Regions from separate parts of the Peteryoungia glycinendophytica genome, predicted to be linked through region 3. Evidence: predicted binding sites of a transcription regulator. Region 3 holds the regulator's gene; each other region holds the start of a gene.
The links. Region 3 encodes PhoB, which activates phosphate uptake and scavenging genes when phosphate is short. Its sites were predicted from a motif close to TGTCATNNANCTGTCAT; they were not measured.

Region 1: FJQ55_RS07210 (esterase-like activity of phytase family protein) is a predicted target of PhoB. The motif match lies at 5,890-5,906, and genes of this name have one in related genera.
Region 2: FJQ55_RS14155 (ceramide glucosyltransferase) is a predicted target of PhoB. The motif match lies at 5,951-5,967, and genes of this name have one in related genera.
Region 4: FJQ55_RS11945 (BtaA family protein) is a predicted target of PhoB. The motif match lies at 2,717-2,733, and genes of this name have one in related genera.

What each region holds. Positions count from the first base shown of each region.
Region 1 is NZ_VFYP01000001.1:1,481,087-1,488,635, reverse strand. Features, by position in the region: gene rnd (ribonuclease D) at 1-473, shown strand, start outside; gene FJQ55_RS07235 (GNAT family N-acetyltransferase) at 477-959, shown strand; gene FJQ55_RS07230 (small ribosomal subunit Rsm22 family protein) at 969-1,946, shown strand; gene FJQ55_RS07225 (DUF2891 domain-containing protein) at 1,943-2,965, shown strand; gene lhpI (cis-3-hydroxy-L-proline dehydratase) at 2,955-4,637, shown strand; gene FJQ55_RS07215 (adenylate/guanylate cyclase domain-containing protein) at 4,803-5,867, shown strand; gene FJQ55_RS07210 (esterase-like activity of phytase family protein) at 5,981-7,339, shown strand; gene ppx (exopolyphosphatase) at 7,410-7,549, opposite strand, start outside.
Region 2 is NZ_VFYP01000001.1:2,885,727-2,893,275, reverse strand. Features, by position in the region: gene FJQ55_RS14180 (dicarboxylate/amino acid:cation symporter) at 1-1,302, shown strand, start outside; gene FJQ55_RS14175 (ribbon-helix-helix domain-containing protein) at 1,381-1,689, opposite strand; gene FJQ55_RS14170 (VOC family protein) at 1,919-2,314, shown strand; gene FJQ55_RS14165 (gluconate 2-dehydrogenase subunit 3 family protein) at 2,438-2,968, shown strand; gene FJQ55_RS14160 (GMC family oxidoreductase) at 3,067-4,638, shown strand; gene FJQ55_RS14155 (ceramide glucosyltransferase) at 4,719-5,909, opposite strand; gene ung (uracil-DNA glycosylase) at 6,075-6,779, shown strand; gene FJQ55_RS14145 (NAD(P)/FAD-dependent oxidoreductase) at 6,917-7,549, shown strand, end outside.
Region 3 is NZ_VFYP01000001.1:457,832-465,380, reverse strand. Features, by position in the region: gene argF (ornithine carbamoyltransferase) at 1-722, opposite strand, end outside; gene FJQ55_RS02280 (aspartate aminotransferase family protein) at 743-1,939, opposite strand; gene FJQ55_RS02275 (GcrA family cell cycle regulator) at 2,374-2,910, shown strand; gene phoB (phosphate regulon transcriptional regulator PhoB) at 3,045-3,728, opposite strand; gene phoU (phosphate signaling complex protein PhoU) at 3,757-4,470, opposite strand; gene pstB (phosphate ABC transporter ATP-binding protein PstB) at 4,518-5,303, opposite strand; gene pstA (phosphate ABC transporter permease PstA) at 5,339-6,694, opposite strand; gene pstC (phosphate ABC transporter permease subunit PstC) at 6,691-7,549, opposite strand, start outside.
Region 4 is NZ_VFYP01000001.1:2,445,821-2,453,369, forward strand. Features, by position in the region: gene FJQ55_RS11935 (serine hydrolase domain-containing protein) at 1-964, opposite strand, end outside; gene FJQ55_RS11940 (putative bifunctional diguanylate cyclase/phosphodiesterase) at 1,066-2,640, opposite strand; gene FJQ55_RS11945 (BtaA family protein) at 2,780-4,030, shown strand; gene FJQ55_RS11950 (class I SAM-dependent methyltransferase) at 4,027-4,686, shown strand; gene FJQ55_RS11955 (glycoside hydrolase family 25 protein) at 4,841-5,620, shown strand; gene FJQ55_RS11960 (lytic murein transglycosylase) at 5,787-6,935, shown strand; gene FJQ55_RS11965 (hypothetical protein) at 7,113-7,451, opposite strand; gene metF (methylenetetrahydrofolate reductase [NAD(P)H]) at 7,481-7,549, opposite strand, start outside.

The DNA of each region.
Region 1 (7,549 bases), 1.0 Mb from region 3:
GCTCGCGCAATGTGCCGCGCTCGCGCGTGCTGAAGGACGATGCCATCTATGAAATTGCTCAGCAGCAGCCGAAGGACGTGGAAGCGCTCGGCCGCCTGCGTACCATCCCCAAGGGCTGGGAGCGTTCGACCTCGGGTGCAGCCATCATTGAACAGGTGAACATCGCGCTTGCCTTGCCCAAATCGGAAATGCCGCATCTGCAGCGCCACACCCATGCGCCCGAGGGCACTCAGTCGGCCGTCGAGCTTCTTAAGGTGCTGCTCCGCCTCACCTCCGAAAAGCACGGCGTCGCCTCCAAGGTGATCGCCAATAGCGACGATCTGGAAAAGATCGCCGCCGAAGGGGAAAAGGCCGAGGTGGCTGCTCTGCAGGGCTGGCGCCGCGAGCTTTTCGGCGATCTGGCGCTCAAGCTGATCTCCGGCGGCGTTGGCTTGCGCTTCGTCGACAAGCGCGTCGAAGCCGTGGAGTTCTGAGCCGTGCCGGCGCTCGGCCTGCGCCGTGCAACGGAGGCCGACATTCCGTTCATCATGGAGACGGAGCGTCTGCCAGGGTATGAGCTGACGGTCGGACGGTTCGAGGAAGACGAACACAGCAACCATCTCGCCGATCCGGCATGGCTTTATCTCGTCCATCCGGAGATGGGGCTGGCTTTGCTGCACGGCGTCGGTGGTCGGGAAGGCAATTTGTGTCTGCGGCGGTTCATTGTGACGAAAACTTCAAATGGATTTGGAAGCGCTCTTCTGCCCCTGGTCCTGAGCCACGTGTTCAATGAAACCTCCACGCATCGGCTGTGGCTGCACCACGTCAAGGACAACACGAAAGCCGCACGACTTTACGCGCGCTTCGGTTTTCTGCACGAGGGCGTTGAACGCGAAGCAGGCCTGCGCCCCGACGGAAGCCGCTTCGATCTCGTCAATCTCTCAATTCTCCGCCCGGAATGGGCATCGCGCTGCGGCTGAGGAGCCCTCATGGAACTGCCCGCCGCCCTGCGCTCGGCCGTCGACCAGATGCTTTCGGGCGAGCCGTTGGAGAAGCTTGCCAAAGCCAGCGCCATTCTCTCCGATCGCTATCGGCGCGAGGTGCGCGACGGGCGCTTTCACATTGACGATGCTCTCGCCGCCAAGGCCTATCTCGCGACCCGGATGCCCGCCACCTTTGCCGCCGTGCGGGCGGCGCTCGGCATGATCGAGGAGGTTGCGCCGGACTTCGCACCCACCTCGCTGATCGACCTCGGCTGTGGACCCGGCACTGCCCTTTGGGCGGCAGCAGACACCTGGGCCTCGCTCGGCACGGCCGAGATGGTCGAGGCGTCAGGCGCCATTCGCAGCGTAGGGGAAAAGCTCTCCCGCAGTTCGCAGGTCACCAGCCATTGGCAGGCGGGTGACATAACGGCCAAGATCCCCTCACTCGCCCCCGCAGACCTCGTCACGCTCGCTTATGTGCTCGATGAATTGCCTCCGACAACCATCGCCAGCGTCACGCAGACACTGTGGTCGCTGACCAAGGGCATGCTTGTGATCATCGAGCCGGGCACACCAGCCGGCTGGCAGCGCATCCTTATTGCCCGCGACACTCTAAGGGCTACCAGCGCGCATCTGGTCGCCCCTTGCGCCCATTCGGAAAACTGTCCGATCGTGGCGCCGGACTGGTGCCATTTCTCAAGGCGGGTGGCGCGCTCACGCGTGCACAGGCTTGCGAAGGGAGCAGAGGTGCCGTGGGAGGACGAGAAATATATCTTCATCGCCGCCTCGCGTGAGCCGGTCGAGCGGACGGCTTCGCGCATTCTCGTGCCGCCGCGCGTCAATGGCGGGGTCGGCCGGGTCAAGCTCTGTCGCCCCAACGGCAATGTTGCTGAACTCATGCTCAGCAAACGCGACGGCGACGCGTTCAAGGAATTGCGCCGCGCCGATTGGGGCGATCTGCTGCAGGAGGAGAAGCAGGGATGACGGGTGCTGCGCTCACCGCCGATCTCGCTTCGCGCTTTGCCCGGATTGCACTCTCGCATGTGACGCGAGAATATCCGAACCACATCGTGCACGGACTGGAAGGGCCTGAAGACATCGGCACACCGTCGGAGCTGCATCCATTGTTCTTCGGCAGTTATGACTGGCACTCCTGCGTGCACGGCTACTGGATGCTGGCGCGGCTTTTGCGGCTGTTCCCGAACCTGCCCGAAGCCGAGGCGATCCGCAGTCTCTTCGACTGGACGATCGTTGATGACAAGGTTGCTGGCGAAGGCGCCTATTTCGACCGCCCCTCGGCGCGCGGTTATGAAAGGCCATACGGCTGGGGCTGGCTGTTGAAGCTTTCAGCGGAGCTCGTCGGACACGAGCACGCCGCCTGGCGAACGACCTTGCAACCGCTGACAGAGCGCATCGTCCAGCGATTCCATGCCTTCCTGCCGATTGCCTCTTACCCCGTGCGAACGGGGACGCATTACAACACGGCATTCGCGCTTCGGCTCGCCGCCGACTATGCGGAGGCGATGGCAGACCATGGTCTTCTTGATCTGCTGCAACATACGGCGTTTCGCTGGTACGGCGCTGACGAAGCATGTCCGGCCTGGGGCGAGCCTTCCGGCGACGACTTTCTCTCGCCGGCATTGATCGAGGCCGAATGTCTGCGCCGCCTGATGCCGGCGCAAGGCTTCGCAGCCTGGTTCGACCGCTTCCTGCCGAAGATCGCCGCGAAGGATCCAGCGACGCTATTTTGCCTGCCCGAGGTCTCCGATCGCTCCGATGGCAAGATCGCGCATCTCGACGGGCTGAACCTCAGTCGCGCCTGGTGTTTCCGGTCGCTTGCTGCAGCGCTGCCTGCGGACGATCCACGCCGGACCATATTGAGAGATGCCGCAGACCGTCATCTCGTTGCCGGACTGGAGCACGTGGCCGGGGATTACATGGGCGAACACTGGCTCGCCAGCTTCGCTGTTCTCGCGCTCACCGAGGTGACCCATGACCGATGACACCGTGACGATCAGTGGCCGGGTTCTGGTGCCCGGTCTTGCGGAAGGCAAAATCCTGTTCAGCGATGTGGGCCTCAGCTTCTGGGGTGGCGTGGATGCGGTGACCGGCGAGGTCATCGATCGGCGTCATCCCTTAAGCGGGCAGTCGCTCCGTGGTCGCATCCTCGCCATTCCGACCAGCCGGGGGTCCTGCTCCGGCAGCGGCGTAGTCCTCGAATTGTTGCTCAACGACAAAGGGCCGGCGGCGATCCTGCTCGAACGTCCGGAATCGATCATTACACTCGGCGTGATCGTGGCGGAGGCGTTGTTCGGCTGCTCGATCCCCGTCCTCTGCGTCGGCGAGAAAAATTTCGCAACTCTTCGGGATAGAAGCGATGTCCGCATCGCTGCAATGGATCGTGGGGCGCGGCCTGCCACGCTTCGGCTGTCCCCTGAAGACGAGGGGATTCTGGCCGGTGCACAGGGCGAGGCTGCAGCGGTTGCCATGCGGATCGTGCTGCGCATGGCGGAGATCGAAGGTGCCACAGAACTCATCGACATCACTCGCGCCCATATCGACGGCTGTATCTATACCGGCGCCGGTGGCCTCGCCTTTGCGGAAAAATTGAGAGACCTCGGCGGGTGCGTGCAAGTCCCTACCACGCTCAATGCCATTTCCGTTGACCAACGCCAGTGGCGCGCGCAGGGGATTGCGCCGGAATTCGGGGAGCCGGCGAGCCGGCTGGCGGACGCCTATGTGGCGATGGGCGCCAAGCCGACCTTCACCTGCGCGCCCTATCTGCTCGACGACAAACCTCAGCGCGATGAGCAGATCGTCTGGGCGGAATCCAATGCGGTCGTCTTCGCAAACAGCGTTCTGGGCGCGCGGACGATGAAATATCCAGACTATCTGGACATCTGCGTGGCGCTTACCGGCCGCGCGCCAAAGGCCGGCTGCCACCTCGACAGCGCACGTTTACCCGCATTGCGCATCCGGCTACCGGCTCTCCGGGATATTGACGATAGCCTGTATCCGCTCCTCGGCTACCTCATCGGCACGTTGGCGCCGGATGAAATCCCCGTTATCGAGGGGCTCGCTGAGTTTGCACCCGATCTCAACGACCTCAAGGCTTTCGGCGCCGCCTTTGCCACGACGTCTGCTGCGCCGATGTTTCATATCGCCGGCGTAACGCCCGAGGCGATCACGGGTGGCGGCTATGCTCTCCTCGACCTGCCCGTCGTCACGTTGACCCTGGATCAATTGCGCCAGGCCTGGGCGGAGCTGAACGGTGCCCCGGCCGGTCCCGTGCAACTGGTTTCGCTCGGCAATCCTCACTTCTCCGTCGAAGAGATCGCGGCACTTGGGCGCCTCTGTCGCGGCCGGATCAAGCATCCGGCTGTTGCTCTAATCGTCACCTGCAGTCGGCATGTTTTGGAGCAGGCAAGGGTCTCGGGCGATGTCGAGCCGCTCCGAAGCTTTGGGGTCACTTTCGTCACGGATACCTGCTGGTGCATGATCACAGAGCCGCTGATCCCACCCTCGACCAAGGTGATCATGACCAATTCCGGCAAATATGCCCATTACGGGCCGGGCCTGTCCGGTCGCGAGATGCGGTTCGGTTCGCTTTCCGCCTGTGTGGAGGCGGCTGTGCAAGGCATGGACACAGATGGGCTGCCTGTCTGGTTGCCGTAATTGTCGCGGCTTGAAGGCCACCGTTCCTGGCAAGTTGGCTAGCTATCAATTTTGGCGCCACCCTGCCTCGAATTCCGGCAAGCGCATGTCTGGCACAAGGTGGAACAAGCCACTATATCGCAACGAGGTGCAGTCTTTGCTGCAAGCGAGAATGGTGGACGGCTCATGACACGGCACAGCTTGTTATTCTGGGGCCTGGTGGTAACAGCCGTTGCCTTGAGTGGGGTTGCTTACAGCTTGTTCGTCTATGGCGGCCGGGCTCATATCGGCGCGATATTTTCCGTCTTCATCGCCATGCCGATCATCGCCTTCGAGCGGCGTCTCTTTCTATCGCACTACCGGAACTGGCTGCATGGGCTTGCAACACCATCCTTCCTCGTCTTTTCGCTTGCGACCTACTACGGACTGATGGTCGCTGGCTATGTCACCGGCGGATATCTGCTCAAGATTTCGGGCACCATTGAAGAGACTTGGCATCAGATCTTCATCCTGCCCTGGAATGTCGTCTTCTACACCTTCGCGGTCACGGGTTCTATCGTCTTCGTGCTCCGCGTCCGCGATCTTCTGGGCAGCGACATCTTCACCAGCCTGCTCACCGGCCGCTACCGCAAGCCGGTCCGAGAGGAGCGCGTCTTCCTCTTCATCGACCTGGTGGGATCGACCTCTTTTGCCGAGAAACATGGCGACCTGCGAACACAGGAGTTTCTTGGAGCCCTTTTCACTGCGCTGGCCGAGCCGGTCCGGCGGCATCACGGCACGATCGATGACTATATCGGAGACGCTGTCATCATCACCTGGCCTCTGGAGCGTGGCATTAGGGATGCGCGATGCATCTGCTGTGTGTTCGATATCATCGACCAGATCGAAGCCAATTCCGACCGGTGGATGAGCCAGTTCGGCCAGATGCCGCGCCTGCGGGCCGCCCTACATGGCGGCGAGATCATCACGGCCGAGATCGGCGTCGACCACCACAAGATTGCCTATTTCGGCGACACGGTGAACACGACGGCGCGCCTCGAGAGCCTGTGCCGTACGCTTGGGCGCCCCGTATTGATCTCGCAGGATCTGGCGCAACGCATGACCATGCCGGCCACCATCCATGCAGATTATCTGGGCGAGCACGGGCTGCGCGGCCGTGGCCAGCCGATCGGCGTCATCGCCCTGGCGCGCCAAGCGAAACCAATGTCGACCTCCGCTGCGCCTCGCCTTGCGGCGGGCGCTGCCGAGTGATCTTCGACGATCGCCGTTGCGCCGTCATCAAAGCTTCGTACGCCCGTAATTCCTCTGATATCTAAAGGCCGTAACCCCTCTCGTCGTTATCCTCATCAACCAAGGTGACGTCGATGAAAAAATCCCTTCTCGCTTCCGTATCCCTTTTCCTCATCTGCGCCTCGTCTGCGCTTGCCGACGAGACAGTGTTCACTGCCAGGTTGGTGAACCACGCCATCCTGCCGGCAAACACGATCATCGCTGCGCCGGACGATGCGCCCGCCTATCTCAAGACCTCCGGCAAGTTCACCACCGCCGATCGCAAGCGCGCCGAAGAGCTCGGCAGCGTGCCCGGCAAAGACGGGGTGCGGCCGACCGGTCTTTCGCTTCCCTTCGACGGGCAGCCGCTCCAGGGCTTCTCCGGCATCAAGGCCATGCCGGACGGCTCGTTCTGGAGCCTGTCGGACAACGGCTTCGGCTCGAAGATCAATTCAACCGACGCCATGCTGATGCTACATCATCTGACTTTTGATTGGGATGCCGGCACGGTGAAGGTCGAAAACACCCTCTTCCTGACCGATTCCGACAAGAAGGCCCCCTTCCCGATCGCCATGGAAGGCTCGGAGAAGCGCTATCTGACGGGCGCGGACTTCGACGTCGAATCCATCCAGCCTGTCGCCGATGGCTTCTGGGTCGGCGAGGAGTTCGGCCCCTATGTGCTGAAGTTCTCCACCGAGGGCGTGCTGACCGAGGTCATCGCCACCAATGCCGGCGAGACCGACGTCAAGTCGCCCGACAATCCGACCCTCGTCGTCCCGGCCAATCCGGCTGCCAAGATGCCGGTCTTCAACCTCAAGCGCTCGGGCGGCTATGAGGGGATGGCGATGTCGAAGGACGGCAGCAAACTCTACGGTCTGCTGGAAGGCCCGCTCTATCTCGAAGACGGTTCGGTCGAGAAGGCCGACGGCCTGACGGCACTGCGCATCATCGAACTCGACGCCGCCTCCAAGGCCTGGACAGGCAAGACCTGGCTTTATCCACTCTCCGAAGGCGGCGAGGCGATCGGTGACTTCAACATGATCGACGAGACGACGGCGCTCGTCATCGAGCGCGACAATGGCGCCGGCGTTGCCGAAAAGGCTTGCGCCGATCCGAAGGCACCGGCCGACGACTGCTTCGCCGTTCCGGCCAGGCACAAGCGGATCTACAAGATCGAAATGACAGACGAGAATGCCGGCAAGGCCGTGCGCAAGATCGGTTATATCGACCTGATGAAGATCGAAGACCCGGACAACAAGAAGCGTCAGGGCGGCGGTGACGGTTTCTACGACATGCCCTTTGTCACCATCGAGAATGTCGATGTGGTCGATCCGACCCATATCGTCGTGGGCAACGACAACAACCTGCCCTTTTCGGCCGGCCGCGCGCTCGATAAGGCAGACGATACCGAATTCGTTCTGCTCGAGGTGGGCGATTTCCTCGCGGCGAAGTGAAAAACGCACTTTAAACGACGAGAGCGGGGCCCGGCCCGCTCTCAATCTGATCAGGATTTGCGGCTTGGGCTTATTCGTACACGAATGCGAGCCGCTTGCCCGTAAGCTTCGACAACTGCGTCAGACGACCGTCCAGCCGTTCGCCGGCGAAGACCTCATAGGCCTTGGGCACGACAAATTCGAGGTCGAGTTCGGGATTGCTCGAGCGTC
Region 2 (7,549 bases), 2.4 Mb from region 3:
CAGCCCTTCTACAAGCATCTCTATGTCCAGGTTCTCGCGGCCATTGCCGCCGGCATCCTGCTCGGCCATTTCTACCCGGAGATCGGCGCGCAGTTGAAGCCGCTCGGCGACGCCTTCATCAAGCTCGTCAAGATGATCATCGCGCCGGTCATCTTCCTGACGGTTGCCACCGGCATTGCCGGCATGACCGACATGAAGAAGGTCGGCCGCGTCGCCGGCAAGGCAATGCTCTACTTCCTGACCTTCTCGACGCTCGCGCTGATCATCGGCCTTATCGTCGCCAATGTCGTGCAGCCGGGCTCGGGCATGCATATTGATCCGGCGTCGCTCGATGCCAAGGCCGTCGCGACATATACCGAAAAGGCGCATGACTCGACCGTCGTCGGCTTCCTGATGAACATCATCCCGACCACCATTGTCGGTGCCTTTGCCGATGGCGACATCCTGCAGGTGCTGTTCTTTTCGGTGCTGTTCGGCATTTCGCTGGCGCTCGTCGGCGAGCGCGGCAAACCGGTCACCGACTTCCTCCAGGCGGTCATTGCACCGGTGTTCAAGCTGGTCTCCATCCTGATGAAGGCCGCTCCGATCGGCGCCTTTGGCGCCATGGCCTTCACCATCGGCAAGTATGGCATCGGCTCGGTCACCAATCTCGCCTTCCTGATCGGAACCTTCTATCTCACGTCCTTCCTGTTCATTATCGTGGTTCTCGGTGCCGTTGCCCGCTACAACGGCTTCTCGATCCTGTCGCTGATCCGCTACATCAAGGAAGAGTTGCTTCTCGTTCTCGGCACATCGTCTTCGGAAGCCGCCCTGCCGGGTCTGATGAGCAAGATGGAGAAGGCCGGCTGCAAGCGTTCGGTCGTCGGTCTGGTCATCCCGACCGGCTATTCCTTCAATCTCGACGGCACCAATATCTACATGACGCTGGCAGCGCTGTTCATCGCCCAGGCGACGGACATCCATCTGTCGCTCGGTCAGCAGATCCTGCTGCTCGCGGTCGCCATGCTGAGCTCGAAGGGGGCTGCCGGCATCACCGGCGCCGGCTTCATCACGCTGGCCGCCACGCTTTCGGTCGTGCCGTCGGTGCCAATCGCCGGCATGGCGCTCATTCTCGGCATCGACCGGTTCATGTCGGAATGCCGCGCCATCACCAATTTCATCGGCAATGCGGTCGCGACCGTGGTCGTCGCGCGCTGGGAAGGGGAACTCGACGAGACCCTGTTTCACGCCGCACTCGGCGGCAAGGTGCTGGAAGAGGTCGACTCACCCCGGGCGCAGTCCGTGCTGCAGGCGGCGGAGTAACACGTCCGCGCCGACCCAAGACGGCGATGGAGCAGAAGCGCGGCCCGGCATCAGTCGGGCCGTGCTTTTTGTTTACCGTCACTCGGCTGCGATAATGTGAAACTCCTGGCGTTCGCCCGGATGCTGGGCCTTGCTCATCAGGTGGATGAGACAGCTCGTCCGCAGCAGGGACGCGAAGTTGGAGACCGAGCCGTTGATCTCGAGCGCTTCATCGTAAAGCGTCGAGAGAAAGCGGGATGTCGAAAAGTTCTGGCTCGCGGCGATCTCGTCGATCAGCACCCAAAAGGCCGCTTCCAGCTGAATGCTGGTGGAATGGCCACCGATCCGGACGGAACGGTTGACCGCGCGGTAGCGGGCCGGGTCCTGTCCTGCAAAGACTTCACACATGGCATGCACCTCCCCAAGTTGGTGTACGATCAGTCTTCTGTTTTTTCCCATTATGTGGCGGCGCGTAGCCGGGGTCAATTTCGCTCTTCGCTAAACTGCGTGGCCAAACTGGCAACAATCCCGTCGACGCCGAGGAAAAAACGGGCTGCGGTAATGGGCTGCTACCCACCTTCGGACAAATCGCGGCAATCTCTCACCATGACAGTTGCCAGCCTGCGAGGAGAGCCCATTGGCGAAAATGATCCACTCGATGATCCGCGTCCTGGAGGAGGAGCGCTCACTCGCCTTCTACACGAAGGCCTTCGGGCTGGAGATCGCGGAACGTCTCGATTTCGAAACCTTCACCCTGATCTATCTCAGCAATTCGGAGAGCGAATTCGAGCTGGAGCTGACGGTCAACAAGGGCCGTGAGGAGGCTTATGACCTCGGTAATGGCTATGGCCATCTGGCCTTAAGCGTTTCGGATCTCGACGCCGAGCACAAGCGGCTGACCGATCTCGGCTTGAACCCCAACAAGATCGTCGAGTTCAACCGCGACGGTGCGCTGCTCGCCCGCTTCTTCTTCATCACCGATCCCGATGGCTACAAGATCGAGGTCCTGCAGCGGCACGGTCGGTACAAATGATCGGATGGCCGGGGAAGAGGAGCCCCGGCCTTCTTTGTCTCGCAGCCGGTGGGCGCGGTTTCGCGCCTGCCTCCGCAGACGGCAGACAAGCCGTTGCGCATCATCTCATGGGAGGAGAATGACGTGGTTACAATACTCGACACGACCGGCGGCATATCACGCCGGCAGCTTCTGAAGACCGGCGCGGCGAGTGCCGTGCTGATGATCACGGGGACCGCGGTGATCTGTCCCGAGCAGGCCTGGGGGCTCGAAGCTACGGCGCTGAAGCCGGAGACGCTGGCGACGCTGATCAAGATGGCGCGCGACATCTATCCGCATGACCAGCTCGCCGACCGGTTCTATGCTGCGGCCGTCAAAGGCCAGGACACGATGGCCGGCAAAGATGAAAAGCACAAGACGCTGATCGAGGACGGTATTGCCGATCTCGACAAGCGCGCCGGTGCCGGCGGTTATCGCGGCCTCGGCTGGGAAGACGACCGCGTGGCGATCCTGCGCGACATCGAGACGACCCCCTTCTTCCAGGCGGTGCGCGGCGATCTCGTGGTCAGCCTCTATAACCAGAAGGAGATCTGGCCGATCTTCGGCTACGAGGGCGAGTCCTATTCCAAGGGCGGCTATATCGAGCGCGGGTTCAACGACATCACCTGGCTCTGAGCTACCCCAGACACGCATTCATCGTCGCCGGAAGGAGGCCCATCACAGATGGGAACGGCGGCGCTTACCCAAATTGACCGATTTCCCGGGAGGAAAACATGGCAGCGCCCTATGATCTCAACGACGACAGCGTGGTCGTCATCATCGGTTCCGGTGCAGGCGGCGGCACGCTTGCCAACGAACTTGCCCAGAAGGGCATCGACGTCGTCGTGCTCGAAGCCGGTGCCCGCATCGAGCACGAAGACTTCATCAACGACGAGTGGGACAGTTTCGCCCAGCTCGCCTGGCTCGATCATCGCACGACCGGCGGCGGCTGGCGGGTGGCGAAGGATTTTCCCAACCTGCCGGCCTGGATCGTGAAAGCCGTCGGCGGCACGACCACCCACTGGGCCGGCGCGTCGCTCCGTTTCCAGGAGCACGAATTCAAGACGCTGACCCATTACGGCAAGGTGGAAGGCGCCAACCTTCTCGACTGGCCGATCACGCTTGCCGATCTCGAGCCATATTATGCCAAGGCTGAGGACAAGATGGGGGTTACCCGGACCAATGGCATTGAAGGCCTGCCCGGCAACAACAATTTCAAGGTGTTGAAGGCTGGTGCCGACAAGCTGGGTTACAAGGAATGTCACACCGGCAACATGGCGATCAACTCCGCCGATCGCGACGACCGGATGAGCTGTCAACAGACCGGGTTCTGTTTCCAGGGCTGCAAATGGGGTGCGAAGTGGTCGACGCTCTATACGGAAATCCCGAAGGGTGAGGCGACCGGCAAGCTGGAGGTGCGGCCAAATTCGCATGTCGTCAAGATCGAGCATGACGCGTCGGGCAAGGTGACGGCCGTCGTCTATGCCGACAAGGACGGCAAGCTGCAGAGCCAGAAGGCCCGCATCATCTGCGTCGCCGGCAATTCGATCGAAAGCCCCCGCCTGCTTTTGAACTCAGCCTCGTCGAAGTTCCCGGATGGTCTCGCCAATTCTTCCGGTCAAGTCGGCAAGAACTACATGCGCCACACGACCGGCTCGGTCTATGCCGTCTTCGACAAGCCGGTGCATATGTATCGCGGCACGACCATGGCCGGCATCATCCGCGACGAGGCACGCCACGATCCGTCACGCGGCTTTGTCGGTGGCTATGAATTCGAGACGCTGTCGCTGGGCCTTCCCTTCATGGCGGCCTTCCTCGATCCGGGCGGTTGGGGTCGTTCGTTCACCTCGGCGCTCGACAACTACGCGAACATGGCCGGTCTCTGGATCGTCGGGGAAGACATGCCGCAGGAACAGAATGCGGTGAAGTTGCATGGCGAGCTCAAGGACAAATACGGCATGCCGATCCCGGATGTCTGGTTCACCGATCATCCGAACGACGTTGCCATGCGCAACCATGCCTATAAGCAGGGTGTCGCCCTTTACGAGGCGGTCGGTGCGCACCGGGCCTTCCCGACGCCGCCCTATCCGTCGACCCACAATCTCGGCACCAACCGCATGAGCGAGAAGGCGCAGGACGGCGTGGTCAACAAGCACGGCCAGACACACGACATCCAGAACCTGTTCGTGTCCGATGGCAGCCAGTTCACCACGGGGGCAGCGGAGAACCCGACGCTCACCATCGTGACGCTGGCGATCCGTCAGGCAGATTACATCGCCGAGCAGATGGGCCAGGGCACGATCTGATCCATCCCGACATTACCCGAACCTCCCTGCGGGCGGTCGTAGCCTTTCGTGGCTACGATCGCCCGGCTTTTTGTCTGGTGTCAGGAGGTGCGGGTGGTGACGAAGGCGCGGGCCTTGTCGGTGGTGCGGCGGACCGCTGTGCGGAGACGACCCGGCAGGGGCGGGCGGTCCTCAGCGACTGTCATGGCATTGCCGCGCCAGACGAAACCGTTGCCGAACCAGGCGGCGACGAAGAGTGCTGGAAGCGCGAGGTCGCGCAGCAGCATGGCAGGCAGGGCGCGCCGGCCGATCGGCCAGCGATAGGCCCGGCAGAGCAAGGCTTCGGCGCCATACCAGACGGCGAGATAGACCGGCAATGCCAAGACGGGCAGAGCGCCCGCGATCGACAGAGCGATCACGGCGGAGGCCGGCAGGGCGGCACCGGTCGCGATTTCCGGCAAGAAATACAGTGGGAAGGAGGCGCGACGCAGGCGCGCCCAGCGCAACTGCCGCTTCCAGACGGCGGACAAGTCGCGCCGGCCAAGCGGTTGTTCGAACGGCAGGGTCACCAGGCGAACGTTGAGGCCAGCATTGCGGACGAGCAAGGTCGCAGCCGCATCTTCAGCGACCTCCTCGCCGAGGCGCTCGAATCCGCCCATCTCACTCATCAGGTGGCGGTTGAAGAGCATCGACTTACCCTGGGCAAAGCCGAAGCCGACGCTATCGGCGAGGAGCTGCCAACGCGCCTGAAAACTGTTCAGCCAGACGCTCTCGACCATCGCACCAAAGCCTTCCGGCTCGGTCCCGACGGGCGGCGAGCAGACGAGGCCAGTTTCCTCATCCCAGCGGGACAACGTTCGGGTAAAATGGTCCGGCGGCATCAGAACATTGCTGTCGGCGAGCACGATCCAGTCATGCCTGGCCGAGCGCCAGCCTTTGACGAGATTGTTCATCTTCGGATTGACACTCATGCGGTCTTCGCCAACGAGCAGACGGGCGGGAACCCGGGGATGCGCTTCGATCAGACGGCGGGCGGTTGCGGCGGCTGGATCGCCTTGCTCGGCCACGCAAAAGATGATCTCGTAGGTGGGCCAGTCGAGCGTGAAGGAGGAGGCAAGGCAGCGTTCGAGATTGTTCTCCTCACCGCAGATGGGTCGCAGCAGTGTCACCGGTGGCCGCGTGGCCAGATGGTCGCTGCTTATGCGGTTGCGCTGTCTCCAAAGGAGTGCCAGGGCAACACTGCCCAGCTGGACGACAAGGGCGGTCGCGGCAAACCAGATCAGCAGTGTCATGGCGCATCCTCGGAAACGGTGGCCACCGATAACATCCGAGTGTGACAGTTCGGCGAAAGCAGTGTGTCACTGATCGCCAGCGTCGCGTGAACTGCCGTCACGTTGACATCCGCCCCTAGCAGCACTTTATCCTTTTGTTGCAAGGCAGGTAAAGGGAAGAAGACGATGGCCGCAGAGGTGAATCTCGAAGACAGCTGGAAAGCGGCTCTCGGGGATGAGTTCAAGAAGCCCTATATGCGGGAGCTGAAGGATTTTCTGAGAGCGGAAAAGGCGGCCGGCAAGCACATCTTTCCCAAGGGGTCGGAGTATTTTCGCGCACTCGATCTCACGCCGCTTGATCAGGTCAATGTGGTCATCCTTGGCCAGGATCCCTATCACGGTGCGGGTCAGGCCCATGGTCTATGCTTCAGTGTGCAGCCGGGCGTGCGCATCCCGCCTTCGCTCGTCAACATCTATAAGGAATTGCAGAGCGATCTGGGCATCGCCCCGGCGCGGCATGGTTTTCTCGAACACTGGGCAAAGCAGGGCGTGCTCCTGCTCAACAGTGTTTTGACCGTGGAGGAGGCGCGGGCTGCATCTCACCAGGGTCGGGGCTGGGAGCACTTTACCGATCAGGTCATCCGCCGGGTGAATGACGACTGCGAAAACGTCGTCTTCCTGCTGTGGGGCTCCTATGCGCAGAAAAAGGCGGCCTTCGTCGATACCAACCGGCACCTGGTGTTGAAGGCGGCGCATCCGTCGCCGCTGTCGGCCCATAACGGTTTCTTCGGGTGCCGTCATTTCTCGAAAGCAAATGCCTATCTTGAAGCCAACGGCCTGCTTCCCATCGACTGGAAACTGCCGGACCAACCTGTTTCTACGGCTGCTTAATTAGTAGAGTGAAGATTATACGTTGGAATTATAGAATATTTTGACTATAGATTAATTTTTACAGCCGGACGTTAGTGGATTTCTCAGTAGCGATCGTCAAAATCAGTCCATTCTTTCGTTCTTTTCAGGTTTTCTGCATGTTCCCTTCCTTGCCGGGTTTGCCCGTGTGGCGCCGCCCTGCCGGCACGCCGACGCTCGGGTTTATCGATGGCCAGGTGGACCTGCTCGTGGTCGGTGGCGGCTATCAGGGGTTGTCTGCGGCCTATCATGCGGCACGACTGGGGCTGAAGGTTCAGGTGATCGAGGCGCGGGGGCTCGGGGAAGGTGCCTCCGGCGTCAACGGCGGTCAGGTGATCCCAGGTCTCAAGCATGATCCAGAAAGCCTCCGCCAGTTGCTGGGCGAGGAGGCGGGGCAAAGGCTCGCTGATTTTTCCGCTGGCACGGCCGATTCCGTCTTCGATTTGATCCGCACCGAAGGGCTTGATGTCGAGCACCAGCGGAACGGCTGGATCCTTGCGGCCCATACGGAGAGCGCGCTCCAGGCGGCGGTTCGGCGAAACCGGCAATGGCGAATGCGGGGCGCCGATGTAAGGCTGCTCAACGAGGCGGAAATCGCACTCCTGATCGGGGCACAGGGCTACCGCGGCGGGTGGCTGGATCGGCGGGCGGGCGCGGTCAATCCGCTTGCTCTGATTTTCGAACTCGCACGACTTGCCACGCGATCCGGCGCCGGCCTGTTGCTCAACGAGGCGGTGACTGATCTGCAGCGG
Region 3 (7,549 bases):
TGAAAGACGTTGTGGCCGCGCGCCTTGTGCTCCTGGTTCATCGACACCCAGGTGTCGGTGATCACTGCGTCGGCGCCGGCAACGGCACGGTCGGCATCATGGCAGAGCATGATCTCGCCGCCATTGTTGCGGGCCCAGTTGAGGATCTTGTCATCCGGCTCGGAGCCCAGCGGCACGGCCATGTTCATCTTGTAACCGAAACGGGCCGAACCTTCGACCAAAGAATGCAGCACATTGTTGCCGTCCCCGGTCCAGGCCAGCGTCTTGCCGGCGATCGGGCCACGATGTTCCTCGACCGTCAGAATGTCTGCCATGATCTGGCAGGGGTGGGTCAAGTCCGTCAGGGCGTTGATCACCGGCACCGTCGCATGCTCTGCCAGTTCCAGCAAACGGGAGTGATCCGTCGTCCGGATCATGATCGCGTCAACGTAACGCGAAAGCACCTTCGCGGTATCGCCGATGGTCTCGGCACGGCCGAGCTGCATTTCGGTGCCGGAGAGAAACAGGGTTTCGCCACCCAACTGGCGCATGCCGACGTCGAACGAGACGCGGGTACGGGTGGACGGCTTCTCGAAGATCATCGCCAGCATTTTGCCGGCAAGCGGCTTGTCGGCATTGCCGACCTTCGTCGCCTGCTTGCGGGTGCGCGCGTCGTCCAGCATGTGACGCAGGTCCTGCGCTGAAACGGCGGAGAGATCGAGGAAATGCTTCGGGGATGCCATGAGTTGTACCTGTCTTGACCTTACGCGGTTACAGCGGCCTTGGCGCGGATGTGTTCTGCGGCGCGCTCGATGCGGGCGATGCCCTCACGGGCCTCGGCGACGCTGACGGTAAGCGGCGGCAGCAGGCGGATGACGTTATCGCCGGCGGGAACGCCAAGCAGATGCTCGTCGCGCATCGCCATCAAAAGTTCGGTGTTGGGCACCTTGGCCTTCATGCCGAGCATCAGGCCTTCACCGCGGACCTCTTCGATCACATCGGGATAGCGGTCGCCGAGTGAGGCCAGACCCTGGCGGAAGACAAGCGCCACATCGCGAACATGGTCGAGGAAGCCTTCGGCCAGCACGACGTCAAGCACGGCATTGCCGACGGCCATGGCAAGCGGATTGCCGCCATAGGTCGAACCATGGGTGCCCGGTTTCATGCCGTGGGCGGCCTCTTCGGTCGCCAGGCAGGCGCCAAGCGGGAAACCGCCGCCGATGCCCTTGGCAACCGCCATGAGATCGGGCGTGATGCCGGCCCATTCATGGGCGAATAGCTTGCCGGTACGGCCGACGCCGCACTGGACCTCGTCGAGGATCAGAAGCAGGCCATGCTCGTCGCACAGGTCGCGGAGTGCCCGCAGCATCTCGACCGGGATCGGGCGGATGCCGCCTTCGCCCTGAACGGGCTCGACGAGAATACCGGCCGTCGCATCCGTGATGGCGGCCTTGACGGCATCGAGATCACCGAAGGGAACCTGGTCGAAGCCGGGCGCCTTGGGACCGAAACCTTCGAGATACTTTTCCTGACCGCCGGCAGCGATCGTCGCGATGGTGCGGCCATGAAAGGCGCCTTCCATCGTGATGATGTGGAACTTCTCCGGATGGCCTTTGGCAAAATGATAACGGCGCGCCGTCTTGATTGCACATTCCAGCGCTTCGGCACCCGAATTGGTGAAGAAGACGCGGTCGGCGAAGGTGACATCCGTCAGGCGCTTGGCCAACTTCTCCTGACCCGGCACCTCATAGAGGTTCGACAGGTGCCAGACCTTGTCGGCCTGATCCTTCAGCGCGCCTACCACATGCGGGTTGCCATGGCCAACCGAGGTCACGGCGACGCCGGCGGCAAAATCGAGATAGCGCTCGCCGGTCTCGGTGATCAGCCAGACGCCCTCGCCTCGCTCGAAACGCAGCGGCGCCCGATTGTAGGTCTGATAGAGCGGCGTAGCGTCTGCCATGGCGATTGCATTCCTTCTTGATCCCGCAGTGGGTACGGGGGTCGAGCCCCGCGGGCTCGAGACAATTAAAAATGCCGCCTTGCGGCGGCGAGGGCACTATCTTCATTTAACCCTGCAATGTCAACGAAACTTGGCGAAACTTGGGTCCGCGGGGGAAAACGGATCCGAACCGCGCGCGAGTCCCGGGCGCAGATTCCACCTGTTGCATACTTGACTCACTCGGGAAGCAAGTTGGGGAAAACCGGAAAATCGATTCCAGATGATTCCTGCGACTCTTGTCACAGAGTCAGCCTGCCTCTAGGTTAAATTTCATTAAGAGATTGCATGCGGCGGAAGTGATCACCGACAGTTACGAGGCGGTTTTGTTTCGAATTCGTTCGAAGCAACGGTGACGGATTCTGCCATGACACACGCGAGCGGCGGAGAAGTATGGCATGAATTGGACTGATGAGCGGGTCGAAAAACTGAAGCGTCTCTGGGCCGAAGGCCTGAGCGCAAGTCAGATCGCAGCGCAACTGGGTGGCGTGAGCCGAAACGCCGTCATCGGCAAAGTACACCGGCTGAACCTGCCGGGCCGGGCCAAGGCCGGCGGCAGTTCCTCTGCGGCGCGTCCTGCCAAGCGCGCCACACAGACGCAACGCCCGACGACCTTCCAGGCCCGTCCGGCCGCCAATGCCACCACCCGCACCGTTGCCCGGGCTTCCGGCGCCACCCTGCTGAAAGAAGAAGTCGAAGTCGACGCTTTCCACGAAGTCGAGGTCAGCCGTCCGCTGAACGTCGTTGTTCCGATCTCGCGCCGTCTGGCGCTGACGGAACTGACGGAACGCACTTGCAAGTGGCCGATCGGCGATCCGATGAAGGACGACTTCCACTTCTGCGGCTGCGAAATCAACGACGCATCGCCTTACTGCACTTATCACGCAAAGCTGGCCTATCAGCCGGTGAGCGACCGCCGCAAGGCCGCTCGCTAAGCGATCGAAAGAACATCAGATGATGTAGACGGGTCCTTCGGGGCCCGTTTCTTTTGAACCGCAGGTTAAAACAAAAAGGGCCGCGACGGACAATCCTCCGTGCGGCCTCGGTTGGTTGGCAAGTGCTCGAAGCCTCAGGCTTCCATCGAATAGCCCGCACCGCGAACGGTCCGGATCACATCCTGCATGTTGGAGAAATTCAGCGCCTTGCGCAGGCGCCCGACATGCACGTCGACCGTGCGCTCGTCGACATAGATGTCGTGACCCCACACGCCGTCGAGCAGCTGCGAACGCGAGAAAACGCGGCCGGGCGAGGTCATCAGGAATTCGAGAAGCCGGAACTCGGTCGGGCCGAGGCGCACTTCGCGGCTCTTGCGGTGCACGCGATGCGTCTCGCGGTCGAGCTCGATGTCGCCGCAGCGGAGCACACTCGACAGAACCTCGGGCTTGGCACGACGGAGCATCGCCTTGACCCGGGCCATCAGTTCCGGCGTCGAGAAGGGCTTGACGACATAGTCGTCGGCCCCCGTCGCCAGTCCGCGCACTCGCTCGCTCTCCTCGCCTCGCGCGGTCAGCATGATGATCGGCAGGCGCTCGGTCTCCGGTCGCACGCGCAGGCGCCGGCAGAGCTCGATGCCCGAGACGCCCGGGAGCATCCAGTCGAGGATCAGCAGGTCCGGTACCCGTTCCTGCAGACGGATCTCGGCCTCGTCGCCGCGCAGGATCGTTTCGACCTCATATCCTTCCGACTCCAGATTATAGCGCAGGAGGACGCTCAGCGCCTCCTCGTCTTCCACCACGGCAATCTTCGGCTGCATCAGACCATCACCTCGCTGTGGCCAAGGCTCATTCGGTGATCGCACCGACGGAAGACGTCAGGTCTTCCTTCGGGCGCTCGCCTTCCGGCGGCGCACCTGTTGTCATGTAGTAGATGGTCTCCGCGATGTTGGTCGCGTGGTCGCCGATGCGCTCGATGTTCTTGGCGCAGAAGAGAAGATGCGTGCAGCTGGTGATGTTACGCGGATCTTCCATCATGTAGGTCAGAAGCTCACGGAACAGCGAGGTGTAGATCGCATCGATCTCTTCGTCCCGGTCGCGGATCGACTTCGCCTTCTCGGCGGAGCGGGTCGTGTAGACGTCGAGCACTTCCTTGAGCTGGGCGAGTGCCAGATCGGAGAGATGCTCAAGGCCGCGGGCGAGCTTGCGCGGAACGCCCGTCGCCTGGATGGCGACAACGCGCTTGGAGTTGCTCTTGCCGAGATCGCCGACGCGCTCCAGATCGGCGGCAATGCGAAGGGCACCGATGATTTCGCGAAGGTCCGAAGCGACCGGCTGGCGCTTGGCGATGGTCACCACAGCCTTTTCGCCGATTTCTTTTTCCATCGCGTCCATGACGACGTCGTCAGAGATGACCTTCTGGGCGAGTGCTGCGTCGGAATTGACCAACGAACGCACGCTTTCAGCGACCATCTGCTCCGCCAGACCGCCCATCTCGGAAATGCGGCGCATCAGGAATTTCAGTTCCTCGTCGAAGGCCGAATAGATGTGTGAGGAAGCCATAACCTAGATCCTTGATGTTGAAGTGAGCCCGATGTGACCGAGTGACCTCAGCCGAAGCGGCCCATGATGTAGTCTTGCGTGCGCTGATCGTCCGGGTTGGTGAACATCTTGTCCGTGTCGTTCTCTTCGACGAGCTCGCCCAGATGGAACATGGCCGTACGCTGGGAGACGCGGGCGGCCTGCTGCATCGAGTGGGTGACGATGACGATCGTGTAGTTCTCGCGCAGTTCGTGGATCAGTTCCTCGACCTTTGCGGTTGCGATCGGGTCAAGCGCCGAGCAGGGCTCGTCCATCAGGATGACTTCCGGGCTGACGGCAACGGCGCGAGCGATGCACAGGCGCTGCTGCTGACCGCCGGACAGACCGGTACCGGCCGCATCCAGGCGATCCTTGACTTCGTTCCAGAGGCCGGCCTTCTGCAGGGCGGTCGAAACGATCTCGTCGAGGTCGGCCTTGTTCTTGGCGAGGCCGTGGATGCGCGGGCCGTAGGCGACGTTCTCATAGATCGACTTCGGGAACGGGTTCGGCTTCTGGAAGACCATGCCGACCTTGGCGCGCAACTGCACCGGATCGACCTTGGCGTCGTAGATGTTCTCCGCATCGATCAGGATGTTGCCCTCGACGCGGCAGCTGGCGATCGTATCGTTCATCCGGTTGATGCAGCGCAGGAAGGTCGACTTGCCGCAGCCCGACGGACCGATGAAGGCGGTCACCGAGCGCGGACGGATCTCGATGTTCACGTCGCGCAGGGCCTGCTTCTCGCCGTAGTAAACCTGCACGTCGCGTGCGGTGATCTTGGATTCAGTCATGATTGGCGCTTTCGTCGTCGTCATCTTTGTCGAGAGATTGTTCATCATCATACACCCCCTTACCAACGGCGCTCAAAGCGGCGACGAAGAATGATTGCAACCAGGTTCATCAGGATCAGGAAGACCAGCAGGACGATGATGGCGCCGGAGGCACGCTCCACGAAGGCCGGGTCACCGCGCTGGGTCCAGTTGTAGACCTGCACCGGCAGCGCCGAGGCGGGCTGGAAGAAACCGTCCGGCGGGCCGGCGGGGAATTCCTTGACGAAGGCGACCATGCCGATCAGGAGCAGCGGTGCGGTCTCGCCCAGCGCACGGGCCAGACCGATGATCGCACCGGTGAGGATGCCCGGCATGGCGAGCGGCAGGACGTGGTGGAAGATCGACTGCATCTTCGAGGCGCCGACACCGAGGGCGGCGTCGCGGATCGAAGGCGGCACGGCCTTCAACGCCGAACGGGTGGCAATGATGATGGTCGGCAGGGTCATCAGGGTCAGAACCAAGCCGCCGACGATCGGCGCCGACTGGGGCAGCCCGACGAAGTTGATCAGCACGGCGAGGCCCAGAATACCGAAGACGATGGAGGGAACGGCCGCCAGATTGGCGATGTTCACCTCGATGAGGTCGGTGAACCAGTTCTGCGGCGCGAACTCTTCCAGATAGATGGACGTGGCGACGCCGATCGGCAGCGAAAGCACCAAGACGATCAGCATCATGTAGGCGGAGCCGATGATGGCGATACCGAGGCCGGCGGCTTCAGGACGGGTGTCCGAGGCATCTGCCGAGGTGAAGAAGGACCAGTTAAACTTGGTCACCAGAATGCCGGCTTCCTTCAGCTTGTCGGCCAGCACCAGCTGCTCGGGCGAAACATTGCGGTCGAGCTTGGCACTCTCCATCGTCACGCGGCCCTTGTAGTAGCCGTCGATGCGACCGGCAGCCAGGAGGTCGAACGAGACCGTCTTGCCGATGACGGAGGGGTCGGCCAGCACGTAGTTGCGGAGGTTGGCAGGCCCATCCTTGGAGATCAGTTCGCCTACAGCTTTGGGAGTCAAACCCTCTGAGGCCAGGCCCTTGGCGGCTATTGCGTCACCCAGAGCCTTCTGAATCAGCGGCGCGTAACCAAAGGTCGAGACCTTGGCGATGGCAGCGCGATCTCCGGTACCGGACGGATCGAGCTTGGCCGGATCCAGATAGACGTCGATGGTGATGTAGGTCTGCTGGAAGGAGGACAGGCCGTTCGACAGGATCGAGGCGAGAAGGCCGACGAGCGCGATGATGCCGAAGGCGACGGCGGCCTTGCCGAGCAGGCGGAAACGCGCTTCAGCGGCATTGCGCTTGCGGGTCCGTTCGTCGAGGCTCAAAAGAGACTTGGCCTGCCCCTTTGCTGCGGGGGCTCCGAATGCGGTGAGGTCGGTCATTCGTACTGCTCCCGGTACTTACGGACAATGTAGAGGGCGATCACGTTCAGGAGGAGCGTGATGACGAAAAGGGTGAGGCCGAGCGCGAAGGCAACCAGGGTCTCGGGGCTTGCAAATTCGGTATCCCCAGTCAGCTGGCTGACGATCTTGACCGTCACCGTCGTCATCGCCTCGAAAGGATTGAGATCGAGCTTCGCCGAGGCCCCTGCCCCGAGCACGACGATCATGGTCTCGCCGATCGCGCGGCTGGCGGCGAGCAGGACGGCGCCGACAATGCCCGGAAGAGCGGCCGGCAGGACGACCTGCTTGATCGTCTCCGACTGGGTGGAACCCAGTGCATAAGAACCGTCACGCAGCGCCTGGGGAACGGCATTGATGATGTCGTCCGACAGCGAGGAGACGAAGGGGATGATCATCACGCCCATCACGAGGCCAGCCGTCAGAACGGACGAGGACGAACTTCCGAGGCCGAGCGGCTGGGCCAGCCAGTCGCGCAGGAAAGGGCCGACCGTAACGAGTGCGAAGAGACCGTAGACGATGGTCGGGATACCGGCCAGCATTTCGATCGCCGGCTTGACGATGCTGCGGGTCTTCGGGCCGGCATATTCCGACAGGAACACCGCGATCATCAGGCCGATCGGAACGGCGATGATCAGCGAGATCAGCGAGACGTAGAAGGTGCCCCATAGCAGCGGCAGGATACCGAGGTCGGATCCACCGCGGAACTGCGGGTTCCAGACGGTCGAGAAGAAGAAGTCCTGGGCCGGATAGATGGTGAAGAAGACATAGGTTTCGACGACCAGCGAACCGACGATGCCAACCGTGGTCATGATCGCCACGAGCGAGGAGATCATC
Region 4 (7,549 bases), 2.0 Mb from region 3:
GCATGCCGATCGGGTCGAACAGCGCCTTGCGGGGATAGGCGAGCGCCTGCTTTGGATCGGAGAAGCGCGACATCCACCATTTCGAGATGAGGACGGCCTCACCGGAGGAATAATTGAACCGCGTCCCGCGCTCGACGATAGCCGGCACCGAACGCGCATAGGCTGCCATGTCGGACTGCAGATAGAGCATGCGCGTCACGTCGGTGACGGCGCCATAGTCTTCGTTGAAATCGAGCCCGCTTTGCATGGCCAAGAGATCGGATAGCCGGATCTTCGCTCTGCGGTCACCCGTCCACTCAGGAAAAAGCCCCTCCGTATCGAGATCCACACCCTGATCCGCAGCAACCTTGCCAGCAAGCACAGCATTGACGCTTTTGGCCATCGACCAGCCCAGCAGAGGCGTCTGGGCGTTAAACCCCGCGCCATAGCTCTCCCCGACGATGCGTCCATCCTTGACCACGACCACGGCGCGATAGGCGGACCCCAACAAGGCTGCATCCTGCAGCGTGGTCGACAGACGCGAATCCATCGCACCGACACGCTCGCCTTCCGGCCAGGAGACGGTGTCATCAGAAGGAACGGCTTCGGACACCGGGGCGGAAACGCCTTGAGCCGAGGCAATATCGCCATCTGGCACCGAGGCACAGCCGAGCCCGTCGCGATAGACGGCGACGGACGGCGCGATGAAGCCGGCGAGATCAGCCGTGACCAGCCGCCGGTCGAGGTCCACGTCGACCCCGACAAGTCTCAACAGCGGATGTCCTGGTGCCTGAACGTCATCCGTAAGCACATCATCGGCATCGCGCCCGGCAAGGAAGACGTTCGAGCAGACGATCTTGGCCGCATAGCCCGTCCCCACTCTCAACAGGTCAGGCGGCGCCAGCCACAACCAGACGCATCCACCCAGGACCAGGATGACGAGAGCGGCGCCAGCAGCGACCAATAGTTTTGACAGGAGACGCATGTTTTCCTCCGCAGTTGCGGCCATGCAATCAGGAATTCGTGACAGGCGAAAGAGGACCGGCGGCAATCCCCGCCTCTGTCCCCGCCTGAAAGAGAAAGAACTTAGTGGGCGGGCAGCGACGTCGTACCCGCGCCCAGACGCGACTGCAGATAGCCGAGCACCTCACCGGCGCCGAAAGGTCGGGAGAACAGGAAACCCTGCGCCTCACCGATCCCGAGGACCCTGACGAATTCCAGCTGCCGTGCCGTCTCGATGCCCTCGATCGTCGTCTTGACCTGGAATGTCTCGGACAGCTTGTGCATCAGATCAACCAAGGTCGCGCCCTGGCTCGTCTCGACCATCTGCTGGGCAAAGGACCGGTCGATCTTCAACTCGTCCAGCGGAAACTTCCTCAGATGATGGATAGAGGCGAAACCGGTGCCGAAATCATCGAGTGCAACGCGCACTCCGCCTGAGCGCAATTGCGCCAGGCTGCGGCAAACGAGTTCGAGCTCGACGGAAAAGACCGATTCCGTTACTTCCACCGTCAACCGCTCCGGCGCAAGCCCGGCCTCGGCGAGACTGTCGAACACGTGAGCAACGAAGCCCGGGTCCTTGAACTGATCGCCAGAAACATTGACACTGACGCCGGTTGGTGCCGGCCAGCGGGCAGCCTCCTGGCAGGCGTGCTGAACCACCCAGCGTCCGATATCGAGGATGATGCCGATCCGCTCGGCAATCGGAATAAAGACATCCGGAGCGATTAGGCCGCGCGTCGGATGCCGCCAGCGCAACAGCGCTTCCAATGAACGAACCTGGCCGTTCTTTACGCCCACGATGGGCTGGTATTCCAGGTAGAACTCGCCCTCGCTCAGAGCCTGGGCCAGATCACGCTCAAGCTCTAGCGTCTCGATCGCCTCTTGCGCCAAGGCCTGGTCGTAGAAGGCATGGCTCGCCCCAAAGCGCTGTTTGGCGCGGTCAAGCGCAAGATTGGCACGCTTGATCACAACCGAAAGGTCGTCATCGGACGCCAGCAAAAGCGTCGCCCCGATGCTGACGCCGGCAAAGACCCGCTTCTGTTGGAGTTGGAACGCTTGCGACAGGCTGCCTTCGATCTCCAGGCAGAAGAATTCGACAATGGCTTTGGACGAGGCCTTGGGCAGTAGGACGGCGAACTCGTCGCCACCGAGGCGGAAGATGAGCGCATCTTCGCCAACCGCCCGGCGGAGACGGCGTGACACCTCGACGAGCAGATGATCTCCCGCTTCCTGGCCCATCGTGTCGTTGACGAACTTGAACCGGTCGATATCGATCAGCAACAGCGCATGATCGCTGCGCTTCTGCGAACCGAGGATCGGTCGCAGATTGTCCTGCAGGGCAATGCGATTGCCAAGCCCCGTCAGGGGATCCCGACCAGCCAGTTGCAGGTCGTCGTTTCGGCCGTTTTCCAGCGCGCTGATCTGGCCCCGAAGTCTCTGTTCGAAATAGCCGAAATTTCCAGCCAGCAGGGCACCCGCCACCGGAAGCCCTGCGAGAATGAGATGGGGCCATGACGACAAAACGCGGAAGACTTCCCCATCGACTGGGTCCGACCAGAGGAGAGGAAGAGCGGAAATGGCAGGTGCAATGGAGCCGGCAAAAAACCCGGCAACGGAATATCGGACAACCCGGCCCGGAGGCGCCTTCATTAACATCATGTTAAAACACCCGAATGATATGGGGATAATTTGATTAAAAGCCTTTAGATTTCGTTAGCCGGCAGCGTCCGGACCGCGTCATCAAACTGTAGCACCGGCCAGCTACACGCCATCAACCCTCAAGTGATGGCGGATCGACATGACAGAGCTTGCACCGGATGCCGGGTTTCACCGGAACAAGAAGCTGAAGGATGCACTTCTGCAGCACGAGCCTATGTCGGCCGCCGGCCTCTCGGAACGCCTGTTCGGCCTTCTCTTCTCGGGTCTCGTCTATGCCCAGATATGGGAGGACCCCGAAGTCGACATGGAGGCGATGGAGCTTACCGAGGGCCATCGCATCGTCACCATCGGGTCCGGCGGCTGCAACATGCTGGCCTATCTGAGCCGCCGCCCGGCCTCCATCGACGTCGTGGATCTTAACCCCAACCATGTCGCGCTCAACCGGCTGAAACTCACCGCCTTCCGTCACCTTCCGGATCATGCCGCCGTCCTGCGTTTTCTCGGGACGGAAGGCGAGAAAGGCAACCTCGCTGTCTTCGACCGCCATATCGCGCCTCATCTCGACGAGACCTCCCGCCGCTACTGGCAGCGACGCAGCCTTAGCGGTCGGCGCCGCGCCAGCGTCTTTACCCGCAATATCTACCGCACCGGATTGCTCGGTCGCTTCATCGGGATCGGCCACGTGCTCGCGCGCCTGCACGGGGTCAGGCTCGAGGAGATGGTTAAGGCCAGATCGCTCCGCGAGCAGCGCCACATCTTTGACAGGCAGATCGCACCACTCTTCGACCGGCCCCTCATCCGCTGGCTGACGGCGCGCAAAAGTTCGCTCTTCGGCCTCGGCATCCCGCCGCAGCAATATGACGAGCTGGCGGGCCTGTCAGACAGTGGCACCATCGCGCCGATCCTGCGCCACCGGCTGGAGAAGCTCGCTTGCTATTTTCCGCTGAAAGACAATCCCTTTGCCTGGCAGGCCTTTGCGCGCCGCTACCCGCGCGCTGGCGAGGGCAAGATGCCGACCTATCTTCAGCCGCAGCATTTCCAAGCGATTCGCGACTGTGCGAACCGGGTCACCGTCCATCATGCCGGCTTCACCGAACTCCTCAGGGAAAAGCCGGCCGCCAGTCTTGATCGCTTCGTCCTGCTCGACGCCCAGGACTGGATGACGCCACAGCAGTTGAACGAACTCTGGACCGCGATCACCCGAACCGCAGCCCCCGGGGCCCGGGTCATCTTCCGCACCGCAGCTGAGGTGAGCGTGCTTGACGGAAAGCTCTCAGAGAGCCTGCTTGCACAGTGGTCCTACCTTGCCGATCAGTCAGCCCGTCTCGACAAGCGCGACCGCTCGGCGATCTACGGTGGCTTTCACCTTTACGAAAAGCGTTCCGCATGAGCGCCGAAACAGGCATTACGGACGGCATCAGCCACGCCAAGCGCATGGACGCCATGTACCGTTATCAGCGGCACATCTACGACCTCACCCGCAAATATTATCTTCTCGGCCGGGACCGGATGATTTCCGGGCTCGATCTTCGCGAGGGCGGCACGCTGCTCGAGATCGGTTGCGGCACCGGCCGCAATCTCCTGGTAGCCCGACGTCATTATCCGTCGGCCCGGCTGCATGGACTGGATATATCCGCCGAGATGCTGGCATCGGCCCGTCACACCTTCCGCAAGGAGACCGACCAGCCGGTTTTGCAGGTCGCTGATGCCACCCGATTTGCCCCAGAGGATTTTGGCATTGCGGGTTTTGATCGGGTGATGATCTCCTATGCCCTGTCGATGATCCCCGAATGGCAGACCGCGGTGGATAAAGCGCTCGCAGCCCTTTCGCCTCTCGGCTCCCTGCACATCGTCGATTTCGGCCAGCAGGAGCGACTGCCAAATCCGGTCAGGACCGGCTTGCAGGCATGGCTTGCCCGTTTTCATGTGACGCCCCGGAGAGACCTGAGGGACGTGCTGGAAGCACAGGCGATGAAAACCGGAACCCGTCTCACCTTCGAGCCCCTCTGGCGCGGCTATGCCTGGCATGCCGTGCTTGCGCGCTGATGAAGGCACGTCTGCGAAAAATCACTGCATCAGACGGATTGCATGTAACCCCGTTTTAACCATGATGGGGGGAAATGGGATCTCAACGCCTTCGGACCGCCCCAACCCGTCTGTCCGGCCGCGAGATTTTCAGTTCCGGACCCATGGATGACCGATGCGGTGGCTTTCGACGGCACTCTTGCCCATTTGCCTGCTTTTTGCTGGCTGCACGTCGGGCAGCTACGACCTTATGGAGACGGCCTCCGTCTCGCCCCGTTTCAAGGACACTGATCCCCAGGATTTCGGTGGCAAGACGCCCCACCGCCACCAGGTGCATGGCATCGACGTGTCCAAGTGGAATGGCGATATAGACTGGTATCAAGTCCGGCGCTCCGGCGTCTCCTTCGTCTTCATCAAGGCAACCGAAGGCGGTGACCGTGTCGACCCGCGCTTCACTGAATACTGGCAGGGCGCACGCGCCGCTGGCCTCGCCTATGCGCCCTATCACTTCTACTATTTTTGCTCGACCGCCGACCAACAGGCCGACTGGTTCATTGCCAACGTTCCGCGCGAAGCGATCCAGCTCCCGCCGGTACTCGACGCCGAATGGAACCCCTCGTCGAAGACGTGTCGCACTCGACCGGACGCGGCAACGGTCCGCAGCGAGATGAAGCGCTTCATGGACCGGCTCGAAGCCTATTACGGCAAGCGCCCGATCATCTACACCTCGGTCGATTTTCACCGCGACAATCTCACCGGTGCCTTCGAAGACTATCACTTCTGGGTCCGCGCCGTAGCCCAGCACCCCAGCGAGATCTATTCGGAGCGGCGCTGGGCGTTCTGGCAATACACATCAACCGGCGTCATCCCCGGCATCCGCGGCGGGACAGACATCAATGTCTTTGCCGGAACTGAGAAGAATTGGCATAACTGGGTTGCCGCCGTTTCCAAGTGATCGATACGCCTGCCGGCTTGCTGGTGAAGACGCGAGATTGGTCACGTTTGGTCCGGCTGCGCCACAGAACCGTCGACATGTCCGCCCAGTGTCGCGCCGACCTCCCAAGGCATACTCAAAGGACCGATTGATGAAGCTCGCCACCCGCCTCAGCCTCCCCCTCGCCATGCTGCTCGCCTCGACCAGTGTATCCTTCGCGCAGCAATGTGGTGGCGATCTCGGCGCCTTCCTCGATGGCATACGCCAGGAATCCCTTGCAGCCGGAACCCCGGCCGACGTGGTGGAGAAGGCGCTGGCTGACGCCCGCATCGACGAGAAGGTGCTGGCCCGTGACCGCTCCCAAGGCGTCTTCCGCCAGACCTTCCTCGAATTCTCCCAGCGCACCGTCTCCCAGGCTCGCCTCGACATCGGGCGCCAGAAGCTGACGGAATTCGCCGACACCTTCGCCCGCGCCGAGCAGGAATACGGCATACCGGCCGGTGTGATCACCGCGTTCTGGGCGATGGAAACCGATTTTGGCGCAGTGCAAGGCGACTTCAACACTCGCAACGCCCTCGTCACCCTCTCCCATGACTGCCGCCGGCCCGAGCTGTTCAGGCCGCAATTGCTGGCGCTGATCAAGATGGTCCAGCACGCCGATCTCGACCCCGCGACCAATACCGGCGCCTGGGCCGGTGAAATCGGCCAGGTGCAGATGCTGCCCAAGGACATCATCGAATTCGGCGTGGACGGAGACGGCGACGGGCATATCAACGTCAAGACGAGCAGCCCGGATGCCATCCTGACGGCCGCGAAGTTCATTCAGCATCTGGGCTTCAAGCAGGGCGAACCCTGGATCCAGGAAGTGTCCATCCCCGAGAACCTGCCCTTCGAAAAGTCGGGCCTCGGCGGCACGCTCACCGCCGGTGACTGGTTTAAGCTCGGCGTGACCCCGCGGGATGGCAATACGGGGTTCGCAGCCCTGCCTGCCTCGCTCGTCCTGCCCCAGGGGCGCAAGGGCCCCGCCTTCATCACCTATCCGAATTTCAACATCTATCTCGAATGGAACCAGTCCTTCATCTACACGACCTCGGCCGCCTATTTCGCCACCCGCCTCTCGGGCGCCCCGCCTTACCAGAAGGGTAGTCCGGAGCCGGGTCTCAGTGTCGATGAGATGAAAATGTTGCAGACCAAGCTGGAAGCGCTCGGTTACGACGTCGGCAAGATCGACGGCATCCTAGGTTCGGGCACGCGCGTGGCCGTCCAGAAGGAGCAGCAACGCCTTGGGCTGCCAGCCGATGGCTGGGCGACATCTGCCCTCCTCAACGCGCTCTGACACGAAACGTCAGATCGTGCCGAATTCGAAAACCGGGACCGCAAGTCCCGGTTTTTTTGTGTCGCAGCATTTGTTCCGAGCGCGGAACCTTGCAGACAACGGCAAGCGACTTTGCGACAATGCTATGGTCCATATGCGCCGTAAACCGTCCTTTACCCTCACCATAATTAACCTCCATTAATATTCGGGGAGGGCATCGGAACTAACTGAAATAGCGAACGTTTTAGAAACAAGCGGGACCTTTTCCACCGATTCATGCGGCAGCGCAGCACAGATTCTGCTTTCCGCTGACACAAATCGGACATAATATCTAACGGTCAACGCAAGGAGGCACACAATGGGACTGACCAATTCGCTTAATGTCCTGATCGTCGGTGCGGCGTTTGTTTTCATAGCCACGATGCTGTTCATCTGATCGTAGGTCAGACGGACCACCCGCCATGAGACGGCCGGCTGAGGCCTCTCCAGCAGCAATGCTTTTGACCAATTAGAAAGGCGCGTGACAACATCTGTCACGCGCCTTTATCATGAGCCGGTATCGTGGATCAGGCAGCAGCGCCCGAAACGTTCCGCCGCGACTTCGGCCCGAGGCCGACGCGTTCCAGCGTCGCGAT